3 regions of the Streptomyces sp. NPDC093984 genome follow, and region 2 is predicted to be linked to each of the others. Evidence: riboswitches for the same ligand, from Rfam matches in the RefSeq annotation. Region 2 holds a riboswitch; each other region holds the start of a gene.
What was found. A riboswitch is a leader RNA that binds a small molecule or an ion and turns the genes downstream of it on or off. The one in region 2 is predicted to bind cyclic di-AMP.

Region 1 (6,922 bases), on a different contig from region 2:
AGCAGGTTCTCCGGCAAGGAGCTGCTGGTCGTCGGCGCCGGCCAGTCCGCGCTGGAGACGGCGGCGCTGGCGGCCGAGGCGGGCGCACGGGTGCGCGTGGTGGCGCGCGGGAGCGGCAAGGTCGCCTTCGGCGCTCCCCCGTGGGACCAGCCGAAGCTGCGCCCCGAGTCGCCCTTCGGCCGTGCCTGGTCCCTGTGGGCGCTCAGCTACTACCCCCACCCGTACCGCTTCCTGCCCACCCAGACCCGCCACTACCTGGTGCGTCGCGTCCTCGGCCCGCTCGGCGCGTGGTGGCTGCGCGACCGCTTCCAGGAGAACGTGCAGGTGCGTGAGGTCGAAGGGATCATCCGTGCGTCCGTGGCGGACGGCAGCCCGGCCCTGACGGTCCGGACCCACACGGGCCGCACGGAGAAGATGACCGCGGACCACGTCATCGCCGCGACCGGCTACCGCGTGGACATCTCCGCGATGGACTTCCTGGGCCACGAACTGCGCACACGGCTGGCGGTGAGCCGGGGCGCCCCGAAGCTCGGCGCGGGCTATGTGTCCTCGGTCCCGGGCCTGTACTTCACGGGCCTGCCGGCGGCGGCCTCGTACGGGCCGGTGATGCGATTCGTCTGCGGCACGGAGTTCGCGTCGCCGCGCCTGGCGAAGCACCTGGCGACGGCTCACGGCTGACACCGGCCGGCCACCGGAGCACCCCGTGGCCCTTCCCCTCGGAAGGGTCACGGTTGTGGAGTCGGATGCCGACCGGTTCTCGGCAGGAGGGCCGGAGATCGGCCGGCGGTCGACAGACGCCCGGAGGTCGGCCGGTTATCGGCAGGGGGCCCGGAGGCCGGCCGTGGGTCAGTCGTGGGTCAGCCGTGGGTCGGCCGGTTCACGACTGGTGGCCGGACGTCAGTTGGTTCGCGGTGAATGGCGGGGGTGTTCCATCCGTATTCTCTGATCATGGCCGCACCCCTCGCATATTCACTCATCGCCACTGACCTGGACGGGACGCTGCTGCGCGGTGACGACACGCTCTCCGACCGGTCCAGGGACGCGCTGGCGCGGGCCGCCGCGGCCGGCGTGCAGCACCTCGTGGTGACGGGGCGTCCGGCCCCCAGGGTGCGGCCGCTGCTCGACGACCTGGGCGGCAGGGGGCTCGCGGTGTGCGGACAGGGCGCGCAGGTGTACGACGCCGGCGCGGACCGGCTGCTGTTCTCCGTCACCCTGGACCGGGAGTTGGCCGAGACCGCGCTCGGCAAGATCGAGGCCGAGGTGGGGCAGGTGTACGCGGCCGTCGACCAGGACGGCGTGGACGGGCTCACGCTCATCGAACCCGGCTACCGGATGCCGCACCCCACGCTGCCCGCGGTGCGGGTCCAGCGGCGCGACGACCTGTGGTGCGCGCCCATCAGCAAGGTGCTGCTGCGCCATCACACCCTGACCGACGACGAGTTGGCGACGGCGGCGCGCAGCGCGGTCGGTTCGCTGGCGACGGTCACCATGTCCGGGCCCGGCACGGTCGAACTCCAGCCGTGCGGCATCACCAAGGCGACGGGGCTCGCGCTCGCCGCCGAGTATCTGGGCCTCGGGCCGTCCCGGACCATCGCGTTCGGTGACATGCCGAACGACATCCCGATGTTCGACTGGGCCGCGCACGGCGTCGCCATGGCGAACGCACACCCCGAACTCAAGGCGGTCGCCGACGAGATCACGAAATCGAACGAGGACGACGGCATCGCCGTCGTCCTCGAACGACTCTTCAGGGGCCGCTAGACCTCGGCTTCAGCCTCAGCCCCGGTACGCGCGGCGCACAGCGTCAGTACGCGCCGTGGACGTTGTCGATGGAGCCGTACCGGTGGGCGGCGTAGTTGCACGCGGCCGTGATGTTCGCCACCGGGTCGTAGATGTTCCAGGACGTGCCCGGCACGTGGTACGCGCGGAAGGTCGGGTCGATGACCTGGAGGAGGCCCTTGGACGGGATGCCCATCCGGGCGTTGGAGTCCCAGAGGTTGATGGCGGACGGGTTGCCCGACGACTCGCGCATCACGTTGCGGTAGATGCCGTAGTAGGAGCCGGGGATCCTGTGCTGCCGCATGACGACCAGCGACTGACGGATCCAGCTGTCGAGGTTTCCGGCGCGCGTCGTCACGGTCTTGGCGGCGGCGGTCGTGGTCGTCGCGGAGGTGGGGGTCGCGGCGGAAGCGCTGGTCGCTCCCAGGACCGGAAGGGCCAGAACGGCGGCACCCGTCCCCGCGACAGCGAGGGCACGGGTGAGGCGCGCGGCCTTGGAGCGGCGGTCCCGACGGCGTGCGGGCAGGGCGAAAGCGGGCATGTCGTAGTCCTCTCCGGCGCCTGCGAGGTGAGCTGTCGGGTTCGGGCTGGGAGGTGCCCGGCCGTGTCCTCGGTGTCGAGGCATCGGCTTCACCCCAAGCCGTTCCGGCGCTGTGTCCGGTCCGGCGACTTACCTGGGTCCCCCGCTCCTGCCGTGGTGGTCAATGGATCGCGGGCGGCGGCAGGATTCGGCGTTCCGCTCGGATCGATTGGGAAGGTATGCGAGAGCACATGTCGGGAACAAGCCTGGAAGTCACACTGCGAGGTAAATGACCATGAAATGCGGGAATAAGGGATGTGATCCATTTTGTTGAACAGAGTTCAACTTGGCATAAGCAAAGGGGAAGTTGAGATTCCGCATGCTCCGCACCGCCTTCCGGCGGCGTGAGCTAACTCACTCGCGCTTTCCTTGATCGCCACCCGTAATTCAGGGCCCTGGGGCGGCAATTCGGACAAAAGGTTCGGCGTCCGTCTTCGATGGCGGTATTTATGGGGGCGAATTGCGGCAATTCGGACATCGTTCGGGTCTACGGGAACTCTCCATCTCCGGATCCGAAGGCGTGACCGACGTCACTCGTCATGCCATCTCGTCACGCCCTGCGGATCTGTACGCGCGCGTGCCTCGGGTTCCGCGCGCCCCCGTCAGGACCGGGTGTGCGCCCGGCCGGGTGATGGTGCCGGGCGGGGCGGCCGGGGGCCGCGTGACCCTGCGGAGGCCTTGGGGGTGCCGGGCTGCTCCGGAGGCGGGATGCGAGGGGGCGTTTCAGGGGACCGGTGCGCGTCGCCGGCCACCGGGAGGGGCAGCTTTCCGCTATGTCGCTCCAAACCCGCTCGTATCACCTGATCAAGAACATGCCTCTCGTGATCCGATACGGCCCGGCCTGGAACAGCGGGCACTCGTGGTGATCGAAACCCGACCGGATACGCTGACTTGAGTGATGGCGGCGACAGATCGACAAACTCGGTGAGCCGAGTCGTCCAGGCGACGCCATCGATCAAGTGACCGACCTCGATACCGACCGTGTGATCGTCAGCAGACGTCAGCAGACAGGAGACCTCACGTGACCGTCGTCGGGCCGTTCGGGCTGAGCGTGCGGGACCAGGCTCTGGAAGCCGATGTCCAGGCCGGATTGGCCGCTGTCGAGGAAGGGCTGCTCGACGCCACGAAGAGCGAGGTGCCCTTCATCACCGAGGCCGCGCAGCATCTCGTACGCGCGGGCGGGAAGCGGTTCCGGCCGCTGCTCGTCATGCTCGCGGCGCAGTTCGGTGACCCGTACGCGCCGGGGGTCGTCCCCTCGGCCGTGGTCGTGGAGCTCACCCACCTCGCCACGCTGTACCACGACGACGTGATGGACGAGGCCGATGTGCGGCGCGGGGTGGCCAGCGCGAACAGCCGCTGGGGCAACTCGGTGGCGGTCCTCACCGGCGACTTCCTGTTCGCCCGCGCGTCCCACATCCTGGCCGACCTCGGCCCGGAGGCGGTCCGCATCCAGGCGGAGGCGTTCGAGCGGCTCGTCACCGGCCAGATCCTGGAGACGGCGGGCCCGCGGGACGGCCGTGACCCGGTGGAGCACTACCTCGACGTCCTCGCCGGCAAGACGGGCTCCCTGGTGGCGGTGGCGTGCCGCTTCGGCGCGATGATGTCGGGCGCCGACGAGACGGTCGTGGACGTGCTGACGCAGTACGGCGAGCGTCTCGGCGTGGCGTTCCAGCTGGCCGACGACGTCCTGGACATCGCCTCCGACTCCCACGAGTCCGGCAAGACACCGGGGACGGACCTGCGCGAGGGCATCGCGACCCTCCCGGTCCTGCGCCTGCGCGAGCGGGCCCAGCGGCACGGGCTGCCGGAGGACGTCGCCCTGTGCGAGCTGCTGGAATCCGACCTCACGGACGACGCCCGCCACGCCGACGCCCTCGCCCGCCTCCGGGTCCACCCGGCCCTCGAGCAGGCCCGACGCGACGCGGTCCGCTACGCGGAGGACGCCCGTTCGGCTCTGGCCCCGCTGCCGGACTGCGGCGCGAAGGCGGCCCTGACGGACATGTGCGACGCGGTGGTGCACCGGGCGGGGTGACGCGCCAGGCGTCCCCCTGAGCCCCGCGCCCGGCGTGTGCCACGTCACACGTCCTTCGGCGCGCCCTGCCGACCCCTACGGGTGGGGCGCCGTGTCCCGCCCGTCATGTCATACCCCAGAAGTACGCGGAGTTGGCCCCGCGGTCTGACGCTTCCCTCCCGGTGATTTGGTCATATGGAGAGGACCACCTCACAGGAGTCCGGGGGAGAATGGCGGCGCAGGGGTGGACGAGTGCACGGACAGCAGGCCGCCGCCGACTACGGAGGTAAGGCACACATGGCACCGTACGAATCCGACGACAGCACACCCGCCGGGGAGGTCGAGGACGTACGCGACGGGCGGCGCAGGGCCGCGCGGTACGTCGTCCCGGTCACGGTCGTGGGCGTGGCGGCGGCGACGATCGGGCTCGTCCCGGCGTTCGCCGGTTCCGGGGATCCCGACCTGCCGAAGATCAGCGCGCAGCAGCTCATCGAGAAGATCGCCAAGTCGGACGTCCAGCAGATGTCCGGCACGGTGACGATCAGCACGGACCTGGGCCTGCCCAACCTGGGCGGCCTCGAGGACAGCCTGGCCTCGGGCGCGCTCTCCCAGGGGGGCGGGCAGGGCAAGGGCGACTCGGCCGCCGACCCTAGCTCCAAGCTGCTGGAGCTGGCCTCCGGCACCCACACCGTGCGGGTCGCCGCCGACGGCCAGGACAAGCAGAAGCTCTCGCTGATCGAGAAGGCCGCCGAGTACAGCGTCATCCGCAACGGCGACCAGGTGTGGGCGTACGACAGCGCATCCAACCAGGCGTACCACGCGACCGGCGCGGGCGAGCACAAGAGCGGCGAGGCAGCGCCGAAGGACGTGCCCGCCACGCCCAGGGACTTCGCCGATCATGCACTGAAGGCGGCCGACAAGACGACCTCCGTGACGGTAGACGGCACAGCCCAGGTCGCGGGCCGGGACGCCTACAAGCTGCTCGTCCGGCCGAAGCAGTCGGGCACGACGGTCGGCGCGATCAGCATCGCGGTGGACGCGAAGACCGGGCTGCCGCTGAAGTTCACGCTGACCCCGGCGAAGGGCGGCGCGGCGGTGCTGGACGTGGGCTTCACCCAGGTCTCCTTCGCCAAGCCGGCCGCGTCGACGTTCGACTTCACGCCGCCCAGGGGCACGAAGGTCACCCAGGGTGACGACCTGAAGGCCGGGAAGGCGGGCGAGGCCGGAGAGGCCGGGAAGGCAGGCGAGGTCGGGAAGGCCGGGCGCGAGGCACAGCGTGAGGACACGGGCACAACGCCCTGGGGCGGCGCGTCGAAGACCCTCGGCGAGGGCTGGAACGCCATCTACGTGTTCGACACCGGCAGCAAGGGCGGGGTGCCGTCCGGATCGCCGTCCGAGGACGGCGCGGCCTCCGGCTTCCTGAACTCGCTCGGCGACCACGTCACCGGCAAGTTCGGCTCGGGCACGGTCTTCTCCACCCGCCTGGTCAACGCCCTGATCACGGACGACGGCAAGGTGTACGCGGGCGCGGTCACCAAGGACGCGCTGCTGAAGGCGGCGAACGCGGGGAAGTGACCCACCGTACGGCGTACGGACGAAGGGGAGCAGAAGAGCCCATGGAGGAACTGCCCGCCGCGGAAGCGCAGTCGAAGGACTCGGCGGCGAGGGCGGCGAGTGACCTGGATGCCCCGGTCATCGCCACCCGCGCCCTCACCAAGCGCTACCGCGGCGGGCAGCTCGCCGTGGACGGGCTCGATCTGACCGTCCCGGCGGGCAGCGTCTTCGGCTTCCTCGGGCCGAACGGCTCCGGCAAGACCACCACCATCCGCATGCTGATGGGCCTGATCGAGCCCACCTCGGGCTCGGCACGCGTGCTGGGGCAGCCCATGCCCCGGGCCACGCGCGCCGTGCTCCCGCACGTCGGCGCCCTCATCGAGGGCCCGGCGCTCTACGGCTTCCTCTCCGGCCGGGACAACCTCCTGCGCTACGACGCCGCCGACCCCACCGCCGACCCGCGCACCCGGCGGACCCGCGTCGCGGCCGCCCTCGACCGGGTCGGCCTCACGGCGGCCGCGGGCAAGAAGGCGAAGGCGTACTCCCTGGGGATGAAGCAGCGCCTCGGTCTCGCGGCCGCCCTGCTCCAGCCCCGCAGGCTCCTCGTCCTGGACGAGCCGACCAACGGCCTCGACCCGCAGGGCATGCGGGAGATCCGTGCCCTGGTCAGGGAACTGGCCTCCGACGGCACGACCGTCTTCCTCTCCTCCCACCTGCTCGACGAGATCGAGCAGGTCTGCACGCACGCGGCGGTGATGGCGCAGGGCCGGCTGATCGCGCAGGGCCCGGTGGGAGACCTGGTGGCCGGGGCGCGCGGACGCCTCGTCGTGACCACCCCGGACGTCACCGACGCGGCACGCGTCCTGAAGGAACAGGGTGTGGCCGATGTGGTGGTGGAGGAGAACCGGGTGACGGCCGAGCCTGAGGACCGGGAACTTTCCGATGTGAACGCCGCGTTGGTCGCGGCGGGAGTCCGCGTACGCGGCTTCGGCGTCGAA
Region 2 (6,922 bases):
GAGGGCCGCAGGCCCTCCGTGAGGCAGGCGTCGTACGTCAGCAGCCCGAGCGACTCCGAGTTCCCGAGGATCGCCACCCGGGGCCCGGCGGGCAGCGGCTGGCGGGCCAGCAGCAGGCCCGCGTCCACCAGTTCCGTGATCGTGTCCACCCGGATCACCCCCGCCTGCCGCAGCAGCGCGGACACCGTGGCGTGCGGCAGCCGTGTGGCCCGTACCGCGTGCCCCTGCGGCGCGCCCCCGTGCCGCGCGCCCTGGACCACAACCAGCGGCTTGGCCGCCGCCGTGCGCCGGGCGAGGCGGGTGAACTTTCGCGGGTTGCCGATGGTCTCCAGATACATCAGGGCGACATCGGTGTCCGGGTCGTCGTACCAGTACTGGAGGACGTCGTTGCCGGACACGTCCGCCCGGTTCCCGGAGGAGACGAAGGTCGAGACACCCGTGACGCCGGTCACACCTCCGCCGCGCCGATGCAGCCGTGACAGCAGGGCGATCCCGATGGCGCCCGACTGGGCGAACAGTCCTATGCGCCCGGGGCGCGGCATCTCGGGGGCGAGGGAGGCGTTGAGCCGGACCTGCGGCGAGGTGTTGATGATTCCGAAGGCGTTCGGCCCGATGATCCGCATGCCGTACGACCGCGCCTGCCGCACCAGCTCCCGCTGCCGCTCCCGCCCCTCGGGCCCGCTCTCGGCGTACCCGGCGGAGACCACCACGAGCCCCTGCACCCCGTGCTCGCCGCACTCGGTGACGACCTCGGGGACGTGCTCGGCGGGGACCGCCACCACGGCGACGTCGACCGGCTCGGAGATGTCACGGACCGAGCGGTGGGCGGGGACGCCGTCGAGCTCCTTCCGGTCTGCGGCGAACGCCCGGTTCACCGCGTACAGGCGGCCGGTGTATCCGCCGTCCCTGAGGTGGTCGAGAACGCTGCGGCCCACTCCCCCGGGCGTACGGCCGGCGCCGATCACGGCGACCGCGCCGGGTGCGAGCAGCCGCTGCACGGACCGCGCCTCGGCCCGCTGCTCCCGGGCGCGCTGGACGGCCAGCGACCGGTCGGTGGGCTCCAGGTCGAACTCGAGGCGTACGACACCGTCCTCGAAGCTGCGCTTCTGCTGGTACCCGGCGTCCGTGAACACCTTGATCATCCTGGTGTTGGCGGGCAGCACCTCGGCGGCGAACCGGCGGATGCCGCGCTCCCTGGCCACCGCCGCGATGTGTTCGAGCAGGGCGGAGGCGACGCCGCGTCCCTGGTGCGCGTCCTGCACCAGGAAGGCCACCTCGGCCTCGTCGGCAGGCGAGGAGGCGGGCAGGCCGTCGGTACCGATGCGGTCATAGCGTACGGTTGCGATGAACTCGCCGCCGACCGTGGCCGCGAGTCCCACCCTGTCCACAAAGTCGTGGTGCGTGAAGCGGTGGACGTCCTTGGCGGACAGACGCGGGTACGGCGCGAAGAAGCGGTAGTACTTCGACTCGTCCGAGACCTGCTCGTAGAAGCTGACGAGGCGCTCGGCGTCATCGACGGTGATGGGCCTGATGCGCGCGGTGCCGCCGTCGCGCAGCACCACGTCGGCCTCCCAGTGGGCGGGGTACTCGTGCCGGTCCGACGTGGTCTGCATGGGCCCCAGAGTAAGGCTCGCGTCCGTAGGCGGCGCGAGGCAGGCTGAGGGGACCGGTCCCGGCCCGCCGGGGACGGGACGATGCCCTTCCCGGGCACGCTTCACCTATGGAACACTGGTCTAGACAACCCTGATACACCTGAAGGGCAGCAACACATGGCTGAGCGCCGCGTCAACGTCGGCTGGGCCGAGGGTCTCCACGCCCGCCCCGCCTCCATCTTCGTCCGGGCAGCCACGGCCTCCGGCATCCCGGTGACGATCGCCAAGGCGGGCGGCACCCCCGTCAACGCCGCGTCCATGCTGGCGGTTCTGGGCCTCGGCGCCCAGGGTGGCGAGGAGATCGTCCTGGCCTCCGACGCGGAGGGTGCGGACGCCGCGCTCGACCGTCTGGCCAAGCTGGTCGCCGAGGGCCTCGAGGAACTCCCCGAGACCGTCTGACCCTTCGGGCAGCAGCACCCCGCTCCAGCCGCGTCGCCTTCATGGCGGCGCGGCTTTTGTCGTTGCCGGGCATGCTCCCGTCCGGGAGGGCGAGAACCGGCGACGACGGCAGTCCGGCGCAGGGAACGGCGAGAAAGGCGCACGCAATGAAAAGGGCACACGGCGCATTCGTCACGCACGACTAAATTCACAGACGACGCACCGGAACGGCGCACGCCGAATTTAAGGACGCACGCCGAAAACAGGCAGCCGAAAATAGGCCTCAGCCGAATATCCCTCTTTGTATACGGTGCCTGTGTTAAAGCCGGAGCGCCGACGTGTTTACGGGGTGTTGCGAAGTCCTCACACGGTCCGGGCGGTCCGTCCCGCCGGGAAAGCGGAGCCGGTGCGCGGCCGTGGAGCGCTCCGTGTGCAGCGCCGTGATCGCCCGCGCCCGCTCGCCGTCCCCGCGCGCGACGGCGTCAACGATGCCGCCGTGCTCGGCCCAGGACTCCACGGGGTCGGCCGGCGCGTCGACCGCGTACATCCATGTGATCTTGTGCCGCAGCTGGGCGAGCGTCGAGGTCAGCGCCGGGCTCCCGCAGGCCTGCGCCAGCGTCTCGTGGAACCAGCCGCCCAGGGAGCGCAGATCCTCGCTGTTGCCCCTCCTGGCCCGCTCCTGGCCCAGTCTGACCAGGCCGCGCAGCACCTTGAGATGGGCCTCGGTACGCCGCTGCGCGGCCCGCGCGGCCCCGAGCGGCTCCAGCAGCATCCGCATCTCCAGCAGGTCGGCGGCCTCCTGCTCGGTGGGTTCCGCCACGCACGCGCCCGCGTGCCGGCGGGTGACGACGAAGCCCTCGGCCTCCAGGGTGCGCAGCGCCTCGCGCACGGGGACGCGGGAGACGCCGTAGCGGCGTGCGAGGAGTTCCTCGGTGAGTCGGCTGCCGCGCTCGTAGACACCCGCGACGATGTCATCACGGATCGCCGTGCAGACCGAGTGCGCCGGAATACGCATGACCGACCTCCGCCTTAATCCCCGCGAAACGTACGCGATTGACGCGTGTTCAACCGACTCTATTGCAGTGGGCCGGAATTTCCGACGGCGGGCCGGAATCCAGGGATTTTTTTTGGACACACAGCCGTTCGAAAGCCGACGACGGCCCCGGCTGAAGCCGACGACGGCCCCGGCTGATCAGCCGGGGCCGTCGGGTGCGGGCGCTACTGTCGCGGGCGCGGCCGTCAGACGTTCACGCCGTGCGAGCGCAGGTAGGCGACGGGGTCGATGTCCGAGCCGTACTCGGGAGTGGTCCGGGCCTCGAAGTGCAGGTGCGGCCCGGTGGTGTTGCCGGTGGACCCGGCGAGGGCTATCTGCTGGCCGGGGGTGACGTGCTGACCCACGAAGACGCCTATGGACGACAGGTGGCCGTACTGGGTGTAGGTGCCGTCGTTCATCCTGATGACGATCTGGTTGCCGTACGCGCCGCCCCAGCCGGTCTGGACGACGGTACCGGCGCCGACGGCGTGCACGGGCGTGCCCGTGGCGGCGTGGAAGTCGATGCCGGTGTGGGAGCCGGAGGACCACAGGGAGCCGCCGGTCTTGTAACCGGTGGAGACGAAGGAGTTGGAGATCGGCGGCACGAACGCGTTGAGACGCCTGCGCTCGGCCTCGCGTGCGGCCCGCTCCTTGGCCTCGCGCTCCTGGCGGGCCTTCTCGGCGGCCTTCCTGCGCGCGGCCTCCTCGGCCCGCTTCTGTTCGGCGGCCTGCTTCTGGGCGGCGGCCTGTGCGCCGATCTTCTCCGCGACCGAGTCACCGAGGGTGAGGGCCTGGAGCAGCCCGGTCTGCTCGACGGGGGCGCCGGCGGCGTGGGCCGGGGCGGCCAGGGTGCCGATGACACCGGTGGTGGTGAGCGCTGCCACGCCGACGGCGTTCGCAGTCGTACGCTTCACACGGCTCGGGCGACGGTGCTTCCCGGTGGCGCAGGTGAACGCCATGAAGTGGCTGGTCCTTTCCTTCCCTCTCGCCTACCGGGTTAGCTGACGGGTTCGGAGCAGGAAGGTCTCCTACGGGCTCGCGCCCGATTCACCCCAGGGACTGTGGTTTTGGGTCCCCGGCTCCCCTGGCTCGCGCCGTACGGGGACTCGGCGATGACTGTCCGGTGCCGCGGGTGCGGCGCACTGCCTGACGGACAGCCCGAATGACGCTAAGCGGACCGTCTTTCAATCAGCAAACGCAGGACGGGGTTTGTAGCGCATCCCACAGGGCAGAGAGGCAACCTCTGTGGCAATACGGACAAACCCGCCAATGGGCGGGGCCCTGGTGAACGGAAAGTCACCAGGGCCCCGGGACGGGCGCGGCGCACGCGCGCGTGCGGTGCGCTCTACTCGGCGGCGACGACGCTCACTTCGCCGATGCCGAGCGCCTCTACGGGCTCCTTGATCTGCGCGGCGTCGCCCACCAGCACGGTGACGAGGCGATCCACCGGGAAGGCGTTCACCACGGCCGCGGTGGCCTCCACCGTGCCCGTGGCGGCCAGCTGCTGATACAGCGTCGACTGGTAGTCGTCCGGCAGGTGCTGCTCGACCTGGTCGGCGAGCGTGCTCGCGACGGCCGCCGCCGTCTCGAACTTCAGCGGTGCCACCCCCACCAGGTTTTGTACGGCGACGTCGCGCTCGGCGTCCGTCAGGCCCTCGGCGGCGAGGGTGCGCAGCACCTTCCACAGGTCGTCGAGCGCCGGGCCGGTGTTCGGCGTGTCGACGGAGCCGCTGATGGCGAGCATCGCGGCGCCCGTGCCGTCGGGCGCGGAGCGCAGCACCTGCCCGAAGGCCCGCACCCCGTAGGTGTAGCCCTTCTCCTCGCGCAGGACGCGGTCCAGGCGGGAGGTGAGGGTGCCGCCGAGGCAGTACGTGCCGAGCACCTGGGCGGGCCACACGCGGTCGTGGCGGTCGGGCCCGACACGGCCGATGAGCAGCTGTGTCTGGACGGCGCCGGGACGGTCCACGATGATCACGCGGCCGGTGTCGTCGGCGGTCACCGGGGGCACCGGACGCGGCTTGGAGGGCTCCCCCGTCCAGGCGCCGAGGGTGTCGCCGAGGAGCTCGTCCAGATCGATCCCGGTGAGGTCGCCGACCACGACCGCGGTGGACGTCGCGGGGCGCACATACCGCTCGTAGAAGGCACGGACGGCCGCGGCGTCGATGTTCGCGACCGTCTCCTCGGTGCCCTGACGCGGGCGCGACATGCGCGAGGACGCCGGGAACAGCTCCTTGGAGAGCTCCTTGGCGGCGCGGCGGGCCGGGTTGGCCATCTCGTGCGGGATCTCGTCGAGGCGGTTGCGCACCAGGCGCTCCACCTCGCTGTCCGCGAAGGCCGGCGACCTCAGGGCGTCGGCGAGCAGTCCGAGCGCCTTGGGGAGGCGGGAGACCGGCACCTCCAGGGAGAGGCGGACGCCGGGGTGGTCGGCGTGCGAGTCGAGGGTGGCGCCGCAGCGCTCCAGCTCGGCGGCGAACTCCTCGGCGGAGTGCTTGTCCGTGCCCTCGGAGAAGGCGCGCGCCATGATCGTGGCGACGCCGTCGAGGCCGGCCGGCTCGGCGTCCAGGGGCGCGTCGAGGAGCACCTCGACGGCGACGACCTGCTGACCGGGGCGGTGGCAGCGCAGCACGGTCAGGCCGTTGTCGAGCGTGCCGCGCTCGGGCGCCGGGAACGCCCAGGGCCGGGCCTCGCCGGGCTGGGGCTGCGGGTGGAACTCCATGGTCGCGAGCTCGCTCACTTCGCCGACTCCTCGGTCTCGTCGGTGGTCTCGGCAGCTTCCGGGGCCTCGGCCGCGACCGGCTCGTACACGAGCACCGCGCGGTTGTCGGGGCGCAGGCGGGCCTTGGCGATCTCCTGCACCTCCTCGGCGGTGACCTCGAGCACGCGCTTCACGGCGGTCAGGGCGAGCTGGGGGTCGCCGAACAGCACGGCGTACCGGCACAGTTCGTCGGCGCGGCCCGCGACCGTGCCGAGCCGGTCCAGCCACTCGCGCTCCAACTGGGCCTGGGCGCGCTCCATTTCCTCGGCCGTCGGGCCCCGCTCGGCGAACCGGGCGAGTTCCTCGTCGATGGCGGTCTCGATGACGGGCACCTCGACGTCGCCGGAGGTCTTCACGTCCAGCCACCCCAGCGAGGGCGCCCCGGCGAGCCGCAGCAGGCCGAACCCGGCGGCGACGGCGGTGCGGTCACGGCGCACGAGCCGGTTGTACAGGCGGGAGGACTCGCCGCCGCCGAGGATCGTGAGCGCCAGGTCGGCCGCGTCGCACGCGCGCGTGCCGTCGTGCGGCAGCCGGTAGGCGGCCATCAGGGCGCGCGCCGGAACCTCCTCCTCGACGACCTCCCGCAGCTGCTCGCCGATGATCTCGGGCAGCGAGCCGTCGCGCGGCTGGGGCTTGCCGTCGTGGGACGGGATGGACCCGAAGTACTTCTCGACCCAGGCGAGGGTCTGCTGGGGGTCGATGTCGCCGACGACGGACAGCACCGCGTTGTTCGGCGCGTAGTAGGTGCGGAAGAACGCGCGCGCGTCCTCCAGGGTGGCCGCGTCCAGGTCGGCCATCGACCCGATCGGCGTGTGGTGGTAGGGGTGGCCCTCGGGGTAGGCGAGCGCGGTCAGCCTCTCGAAGGCGGTGCCGTAGGGGACGTTGTCGTAGCGCTGGCGGCGCTCGTTCTTCACGACGTCCCGCTGGTTCTCCATGGACTCGTCGTCGAGCGCGGCGAGCAGGGAGCCCATGCGGTCGGCCTCCAGCCAGAGGGCGAGCTCCAGCTGGTGGGCGGGCATGGTCTCGAAGTAGTTGGTGCGCTCGAAGCTGGTGGTGCCGTTGAGCGAGCCGCCCGCTCCCTGCACCAGCTCGAAGTGGCCGTTG
Region 3 (6,922 bases), 960 kb from region 2:
CACACGGCGGCGGGCTGATGTGGGACTTCGGCAAGACGCTGATCAAGCAGGCGGTGGCGAACCGCTGACCCTCCGGGAGCCGGGCTTTTGCCTCTGAGGCAAGAAATTTGCCGCAGGGGCAAGCCTCCGGCTCAATGGAGGCATGAGCTCTCCTGAGACCGATCCCGGCACCGGGACCGAGGACGGGCCGTCCGAGGACCTGCCCGTCGTCGCGCCGCAGCTGCGTGCGCTGCGCCGCCGCGCCGGGCTGACCCTGGAGGCCGCGGCCCGTGCCGCCGGGCTCTCGCCCGCGCACCTGTCCCGGCTGGAGACCGGCCGGCGGCAGCCGTCCCTGCCCATGCTGCTTGCGCTCGCCCGTATCTACGGTACGACCGTCTCCGAACTGCTCGGCGAGAACGTCGCCGACCGGGACGCCGTCGTGCGCGCCGCCGACATGGAGCCGACCCGGGCGGGCGGCTGGGCGTACTGGCAGGCGGGCGGGTCCGGACGCGGTATGCAGGCCCTGCGGGTGCACATCCCTTACGGCACCCAGGGCGACATCGTGCGCGTCCACCCGGGCGAGGAATGGCTGTACGTCCTCAAGGGGCGGCTGCGGCTGCGCCTCGGCGACTCCACCCACGTACTCGCGCCGGGCGACAGCGCGCACTTCGACTCGCTGACCCCGCACCGTCTCGCCGCCGCCGACCACGACGGCACCGAGCTGCTCTTCGTCCACACCCTGCTGCAGAGCCCGACCGCCGCGCTCTGCCTCGGCCCCACCCCTGGAGAGATGCCATGACCGAGCAACCGGAATCCCGCCCCCGCAAGGTGATGGAGGAGAAGTTCCCGCGCGCACTGTGGGTGCGGCTGATCGTCTACATCGCGGTCGGCCACCTGTTCGCCGCCTTCGTCTACCTGCTGTTCGAGCTGGGCGCGAAGTGAGCGCCCACCCCGGACCGCACTTCAGTCCAGCAGCCGGTCGCGCAGCCGCTCCCGCACCGCGGGCGTGATCCGCAGCCCCTTCTCCAGGTAGGTGTCGACACCGCCCCAGGTCTCCTCGACGGTCTCCAGCGCCGCCGCGAGATACTCGGCGCGCGCGTCGAAGAGGGGGCTGAGCAGCTCCATCACCTCGGGGGAGTACGCGTCGGGCGACGAGCCGTTGCGGCGCACCTTGTAGCGGCGGTGCTTCGCGTTCGACTCCAGGTAGTCCGCGACGATCGCCTCACGCTCGACCCCGAGGGCGAGGAGCGTCACCGCGATCGAGAGCCCCGCGCGGTCCTTGCCCGCGGCACAGTGCATCAGCGCGGGGACGCTGTCCTCGGCCAGCGCGTGCAGCACCTGGGAGTGCTCGGCCGTGCGCTCCTTGATGATCGTGCGGTACGACAGGATCATCCTGTTCTCCGCCTTGCCGTCGGCGAGCAGCGCGCGCAGCTGCTCCAGGTCGCCGTCGCGGACCATCTTCCAGAACTCGGCGCCGTGCGCCGGGTCGGTCAGCGGCAGGTTGACGTTCCGCACGCCGGGCAGCTCGACGTCCGGGCCCTCCAGCTTCTTGTCCGCCGCGTTGCGGAAGTCGAAGATCGTGTGCAGGCCCAGTGAGGTGAGGAATGCCGCGTCCCGCTCCGTCGCGTGCGCGAGGTGGCCGCTGCGGAAGAGCACTCCGCGCCGCACCCGCCGCCCGTCCACGGTCGGCAGGCCACCCACGTCGCGGAAGTTGCGTACGCCGGTCAGCTCGGGCTCGGTAGACGGGACCTGCTGCGTCACGAGGGCTCCTCCCATCCGTCCGCCGGCGCTGTTCGCCGGCGGGCCGCGCCTCGACGATACGGCACCGTGTGATCAGGCGATCGTCCCCGGCAGGCGCCCGCGTGACGGACAGGCGTTGCCCCCGAGGCACCTCACACCCGATGATGTTGAGGCCTGATCGCACCTGTTCGAATCTGTGGGGGCATGTGATGCTGGAGATCGCCGCGGACGGCCGCACCTGGCTGCTGTCAGGGCCCACGAGCAGCTACGCCCTGCGGCTCGCCGAGGACGACACGCTGCTGCACCTGCACTGGGGCCCGCGGATCGCCCTCGCCGACGCCGAGGCGCTCGCGGCCCTGCCGGCACCGCCGTACCGGCCCTTCGAGTCCCCGCTCGACGGCCGCGAGGAGTACCCGGTCGAGGGCGGCCCCCGTTTCGTGCGCCCCGCCCTGTCCGTGCGCACCGAGGAGCGCCGCGGCACGGAGTGGGCGTTCGAGGCGTACGAGGCCGACGGCGACGAACTGCGGCTGCGCTTCACCGACGCCGGACTCCTGATCATCCTCCACTACCGGATGCGCGGCGATGTCGTAGAGCGCTGGGTGACCCTCGCCAACGACGGCCCCGCCCCCGCCGAACTCCTCCGCGCCGACTCCGCCACCTGGACCCTGCCCGAGCGCGAGGGCTGGCGCCTCTCCCACCTGCACGGGCGCTGGGCGGCCGAGTCCCGGCTGGTGCGGTCCGACCTCACCCACGGCGAGAAGGTCATCGGCAGCCGCCGCGGCCACACCGGTCACCAGCACCTGCCGTGGGTCGCGCTGGACACGGACGCCACCGAGGAGAGCGGCGAGGTCTACGGCTGCGTGCTCGCCTGGTCGGGCACCTGGCGGATCGCCGTCGCCCAGCTCCCGGACGCCCGGGTGCAGATCACCGGCGGCGCCGGGTACGACGACTCGGGTCTGCTGCTCCTCGCGCCGGGGGAGACGTACACCACCCCCGTCTTCGCGGGACTGTGGAGCGACGGCGGCCACGGCGGCGCGAGCCGTGCCTGGCACGCCTACCAGCGCGCGCACATCGTCCCGGACGCCGACCGGGACCGCCCCGTGCTCTACAACTCCTGGGAGGCCACCGAGTTCGACATCTCCGAGGAGCAGCAGGGGGCGCTGGCGCGGCGGGCGGCGGCCATAGGGGTGGAGCTGTTCGTGGTCGACGACGGCTGGTTCGGCACCCGTACCAGCGACCGCGCCGGGCTCGGCGACTGGCGGCCCAACCCGGACCGCTTCCCCTCCGGCATCAAACCGCTCGCCGACTACGTGCACGCCCTCGGCATGCAGTTCGGCATCTGGGTCGAGCCCGAGATGGTCAACCCGGACAGCGACCTCTACCGCGCCCACCCCGACTGGGTGCAGTACCAGCCGGGGCGGAAGCGGACGGAGTTCCGCAACCAGCTCGTGCTCAACCTCGCCCGCGAGGACGTCCAGGAGTACCTCTGGGAGCAGCTCGACGCCCTGCTCTCCAGCGCCCCGATCGACTATGTGAAGTGGGACTTCAACCGCTGCTTCACCGACGCCGGCTGGCCCGGCGAGCCCTACCCGCAGCGACTGTGGGTCGACCACGTGCGCGCCTTCTACGCCCTGCTGGACCGGCTGCGGGCCGCGCACCCCCATGTCGCCTTCGAGTCCTGCTCGGGCGGCGGCGGACGTGTCGACCTGGGCGTCATGAGCCGTACGGACCAGGTGTGGACCTCCGACAACACCGACCCGCTCGACCGACTCGCCATCCAGCACGGCTTCAGCCAGATCCATCCGGCCCGGGTGATGGCCGCCTGGGTCACCGACAGTCCGAACGCGATGCTCAACGGGCGGGTGAGCGCGCTGCGCTTCCGGTTCGTCAGCGCCATGGCCGGGGTGCTCGGTGTCGGCGGCGACCTCGCGCAGTGGACCGAGGAGGAGCTGGCCGAAGCGCGGGACTGGGTCGGCCTCTACAAGGAGATCCGGCCCGTGGTCCAGCGCGGTGACCTGTACCGGCTGCGGCCGCCGGCGGGCGGGTTGAGCGCGGTGCAGTACGTCCTCGGCGACGAGAGCGTCGTCCTCGCCTGGCTCCAGGCACAGCACTACGGCGAGCCGGTCGCCCCGCTGCGGCTGCGCGGCCTGGACCCGGCGGCGACGTACGAATGCCGGGAAACCGGCGAACTGCACCGGGGCGCGGTCCTTCTGCATCATGGGCTGCGGCCCGCGCTGCGCGGTGACTTCGATGCGACGGTCATCCGGCTGCGCCGGATCTGAATCTGCGTCTGAATTTGAAATCGTCGTGCCCGGATTGACTGATTCCTTGTAACTCGGCCTGGATGAAGGGCTTCTGAAGAGCCGGCACGTGAGCAGTGTCATAGGCGTGACGCTCCGCTGTTGCCATGTGCATGTAATTCGGTGATTGTCCAGGGAAATGGTGAAGCCCCGAGCCGCCGGATCGACGGAGCGTCACCGGGGGCTTGCGGTGAGGAGCATGAGAAAGGTGCGCGCCGGGAGGCGAACAGTTGTCGCTGCGCGTCCTGTTCGCTTACGTTCCCCATCCATCCGGACGGAACGCCGAATCCTGCCGCCGCCCGGAGCCCGCACACACACCCATGCCCGGCAGGAGCGGGGGACCCACAGGAACCATGCCTGTTCCGGTCTCCGGAACGGCTAGGGGTAAAGCCGTGCGTGAGCACGGCCGGACATCTCCAGTCCGCACCCGACAGCTCACCTCGCAGGCGCCGGAGAGGAATTCACCATGCCCGCGAAGGGTAAGCACCGCCGTCCCAAGCCCCGGCGTTTCACCCGTTCCCTCGCCGTCGCCGGAACCGGCGGCGCCGCGCTCGCGCTGCCCCTGGTCGGGGCGGCCGAAGCCCATGCCGCCACCCCGGCCTCGTCCGTTGCCGAGAAGGCCGCCACCGCCTCCCAGGAGACCGCCACCGCTTCCCAGGGGATTGCCACCGCTGCCGAGAAGGCCGCCACCGCGGTTCCCGTCACCGTGAAGCAGGGTGCGGACCGGGCGACCGGCAGCAGGACCTACACGGTCGAGGCCGGCGACTGGCTGGAGAAGATCGCCCGCGAACAGCACGTCGACGGCGGTTGGCACAGGCTCTACGAGGACAACCGCTCGGCCGTCGGCTCCGACCCGTCGCTCATCCACCCGGGGCTGAAGCTGACGTTGGACGGCGCCCGGGCCGCGACGAGGACGACCACCCCGCCGGCCGCAAAGTCCAAGCCGTCCAGGGCCGTCACGAGGAAGGCCGCCAGGACCGCCACGGTCTCCGCCGGTTTCACCCTGCCCGTCACGGGTGCCGTCCTCGGCACCGGTTACCACGTCGCGGGCGGCATGTGGTCCAGCGGCCACCACACCGGAGTGGACTTCGTCGTCCCGACCGGCACCAGCGTGCAGGCCGTCGCCGCGGGCACCGTGGTCGCCGCCGGCTGGGGCGGCGCGTACGGCAACCAGGTCGTCATCAGGCTCGCCGACGGCCGCTACGCCCAGTACGCCCACCTGTCCCACATCTCCGTCGCCGCCGGCCAGACCGTCGCCGAGGGGCAGCAGGTCGGCCGGTCCGGCGCGACCGGCAATGTCACCGGACCGCATCTGCACTTCGAGATCCGCACGACCCCCGACTACGGGTCGGACGTCGACCCGGTGGCCTACCTGCGCTCCCACGGCGTGACCGTCGGCTGACGCCACCCGCCGCGATTTTCCGCGAGGCCGGGCCCCGTTGGGGGTCCGGCCTCCGGCGTTCACGCGGTCTCGACAGGAGTGCGACCACGGCCCACAGTGATCGGGAGCAAGCGCTTTCTGAATGTGCCGCCGCGCCCACCCAAGGAGTCGTACCGCATGACGACCACTCGCAGAGCCTTCGGAGCACTCGCCTCCGGTGCCGCCCTGGCCGCGCTCGCACCGGCCGCGACCGCGAACGCCGCGCCCCGCCACCGCCGGGGGCGACTCCTCGCGTACGACGACTTCCGGCACGGACTCGGACAGTGGGCCGTGGAACTGCAGGACGGCGGCACGGTCACGGCCGACCGCGGGGTGCTCGACATCGACGTACCGAGCGGCGCCACGGTCTGGTTCCGGCAGCGGCTCCAGGGGCCGTACGTCCTCGGGTACACGGCGACCGCGGTCTCGGCCGGCGGCGCGAACGACCGTGTCTCCGACCTCAACAACTTCTGGAACGCCGTCGACGTCCGCTCCCCGGACGACCTGTTCGCCACCCCGCGGGGCGGCGCCCTGGCCGAGTACGACTACCTGAAGACGTACTACGTGGGCTACGGCGCCAACTCCAACACCACGACACGAATGCGCCGCTACGTGGGCGAGCCGGGCGTCCGCCCGCTGGTCCACGACTACACGCAGCCGCTGCTCGTCGCGGGCGAGCCGAACCACGTCCGGATCGTGTCCGACGGCAGCCGGGTCCAGTGGTGGAACAACGGCCGCCTCGTCTTCGACTACGTGGACTCCGAGCCGTACACAAGCGGGCACTTCGCGTTCCGGACGGTCTGGAGCCACTTCCGGATCACCGGGTTCAGCGTCCGGCGGCTCGCCCAACACCCCCGATCAGAGGCCTATTCCTGATCGGCGCAGATGCGGCGAGTGGTTTATCTCACCATCCGTCAACCTTTTCCTACGGTCGCGTAGCTCACATCACAAGGTGAATCATGGACCGATGTGGCAGACGATTCGAAGAATGACAACAGATCAGTGATCGGGTCGTACGTGGCGGTGGGGGACAGCTTCACCGAGGGTGTCGGCGACCCGGGGCCCGACGGGCAGTTCGTCGGCTGGGCCGACCGGTTCGCGGTCCTCCTCGCCGACCGGCGGCCCGAGGGCGACTTCCGGTACACGAACCTCGCCGTGCGCGGCAAACTGCTCGACCAGATCGTCGAGGACCAGGTCCCGAAGGCCGTCGAACTGGCTCCGGACCTGGTCTCGTTCTGCGCGGGCGGCAACGACATCATCCGGCCGGGCACCGACCCCGACGACGTCGCCGAGCGGTTCGAGCGGGCCGTCGCGGTCCTGACGTCCGCCGTCGGCACGGTGATGGTGACCACCGGGTTCGACACACGGGACGTGCCGGTGCTCAAGCATCTGCGCGGAAAGATCGCCACCTACAACGGCCATGTGCGGGCGATCGCGGACCGGTACGGCTGCCCGGTCCTCGACCTGTGGTCGCTCAAGTCCG

Region 1: linked by a shared signal. The riboswitch ahead of ACIRC0_RS08385 (transglycosylase SLT domain-containing protein) and the one ahead of ACIRC0_RS07260 (M23 family metallopeptidase) in region 2 are both predicted to bind cyclic di-AMP.
Region 3: linked by a shared signal. The riboswitch ahead of ACIRC0_RS03060 (peptidoglycan DD-metalloendopeptidase family protein) and the one ahead of ACIRC0_RS07260 (M23 family metallopeptidase) in region 2 are both predicted to bind cyclic di-AMP.

Annotation. Positions count from the first base shown of each region.
Region 1 covers NZ_JBIWIM010000002.1:127,721-134,642, forward strand. The annotation lists gene ACIRC0_RS08375 (FAD-dependent oxidoreductase) at 1-678, shown strand, start outside; gene ACIRC0_RS08380 (HAD family hydrolase) at 949-1,761, shown strand; gene ACIRC0_RS08385 (transglycosylase SLT domain-containing protein) at 1,805-2,320, opposite strand; cyclic di-AMP (ydaO/yuaA leader) riboswitch at 2,325-2,489, opposite strand; gene ACIRC0_RS08390 (polyprenyl synthetase family protein) at 3,381-4,391, shown strand; gene ACIRC0_RS08395 (outer membrane lipoprotein carrier protein LolA) at 4,668-5,945, shown strand; gene ACIRC0_RS08400 (ABC transporter ATP-binding protein) at 5,987-6,922, shown strand, end outside.
Region 2 covers NZ_JBIWIM010000001.1:1,608,827-1,615,748, forward strand. The annotation lists gene ACIRC0_RS07245 (GNAT family N-acetyltransferase) at 1-1,613, opposite strand, end outside; gene ACIRC0_RS07250 (HPr family phosphocarrier protein) at 1,770-2,051, shown strand; gene ACIRC0_RS07255 (GntR family transcriptional regulator) at 2,350-3,045, opposite strand; gene ACIRC0_RS07260 (M23 family metallopeptidase) at 3,270-4,022, opposite strand; cyclic di-AMP (ydaO/yuaA leader) riboswitch at 4,035-4,185, opposite strand; gene ACIRC0_RS07265 (M16 family metallopeptidase) at 4,409-5,797, opposite strand; gene ACIRC0_RS07270 (M16 family metallopeptidase) at 5,794-6,922, opposite strand, start outside.
Region 3 covers NZ_JBIWIM010000001.1:645,862-652,783, reverse strand. The annotation lists gene ACIRC0_RS03085 (aspartate aminotransferase family protein) at 1-68, shown strand, start outside; gene ACIRC0_RS03080 (helix-turn-helix domain-containing protein) at 143-778, shown strand; gene ACIRC0_RS03075 (DUF6126 family protein) at 811-921, shown strand; gene ACIRC0_RS03070 (tyrosine-protein phosphatase) at 943-1,740, opposite strand; gene ACIRC0_RS03065 (alpha-galactosidase) at 1,929-4,001, shown strand; cyclic di-AMP (ydaO/yuaA leader) riboswitch at 4,325-4,481, shown strand; gene ACIRC0_RS03060 (peptidoglycan DD-metalloendopeptidase family protein) at 4,486-5,421, shown strand; gene ACIRC0_RS03055 (DUF6250 domain-containing protein) at 5,578-6,315, shown strand; gene ACIRC0_RS03050 (SGNH/GDSL hydrolase family protein) at 6,442-6,922, shown strand, end outside.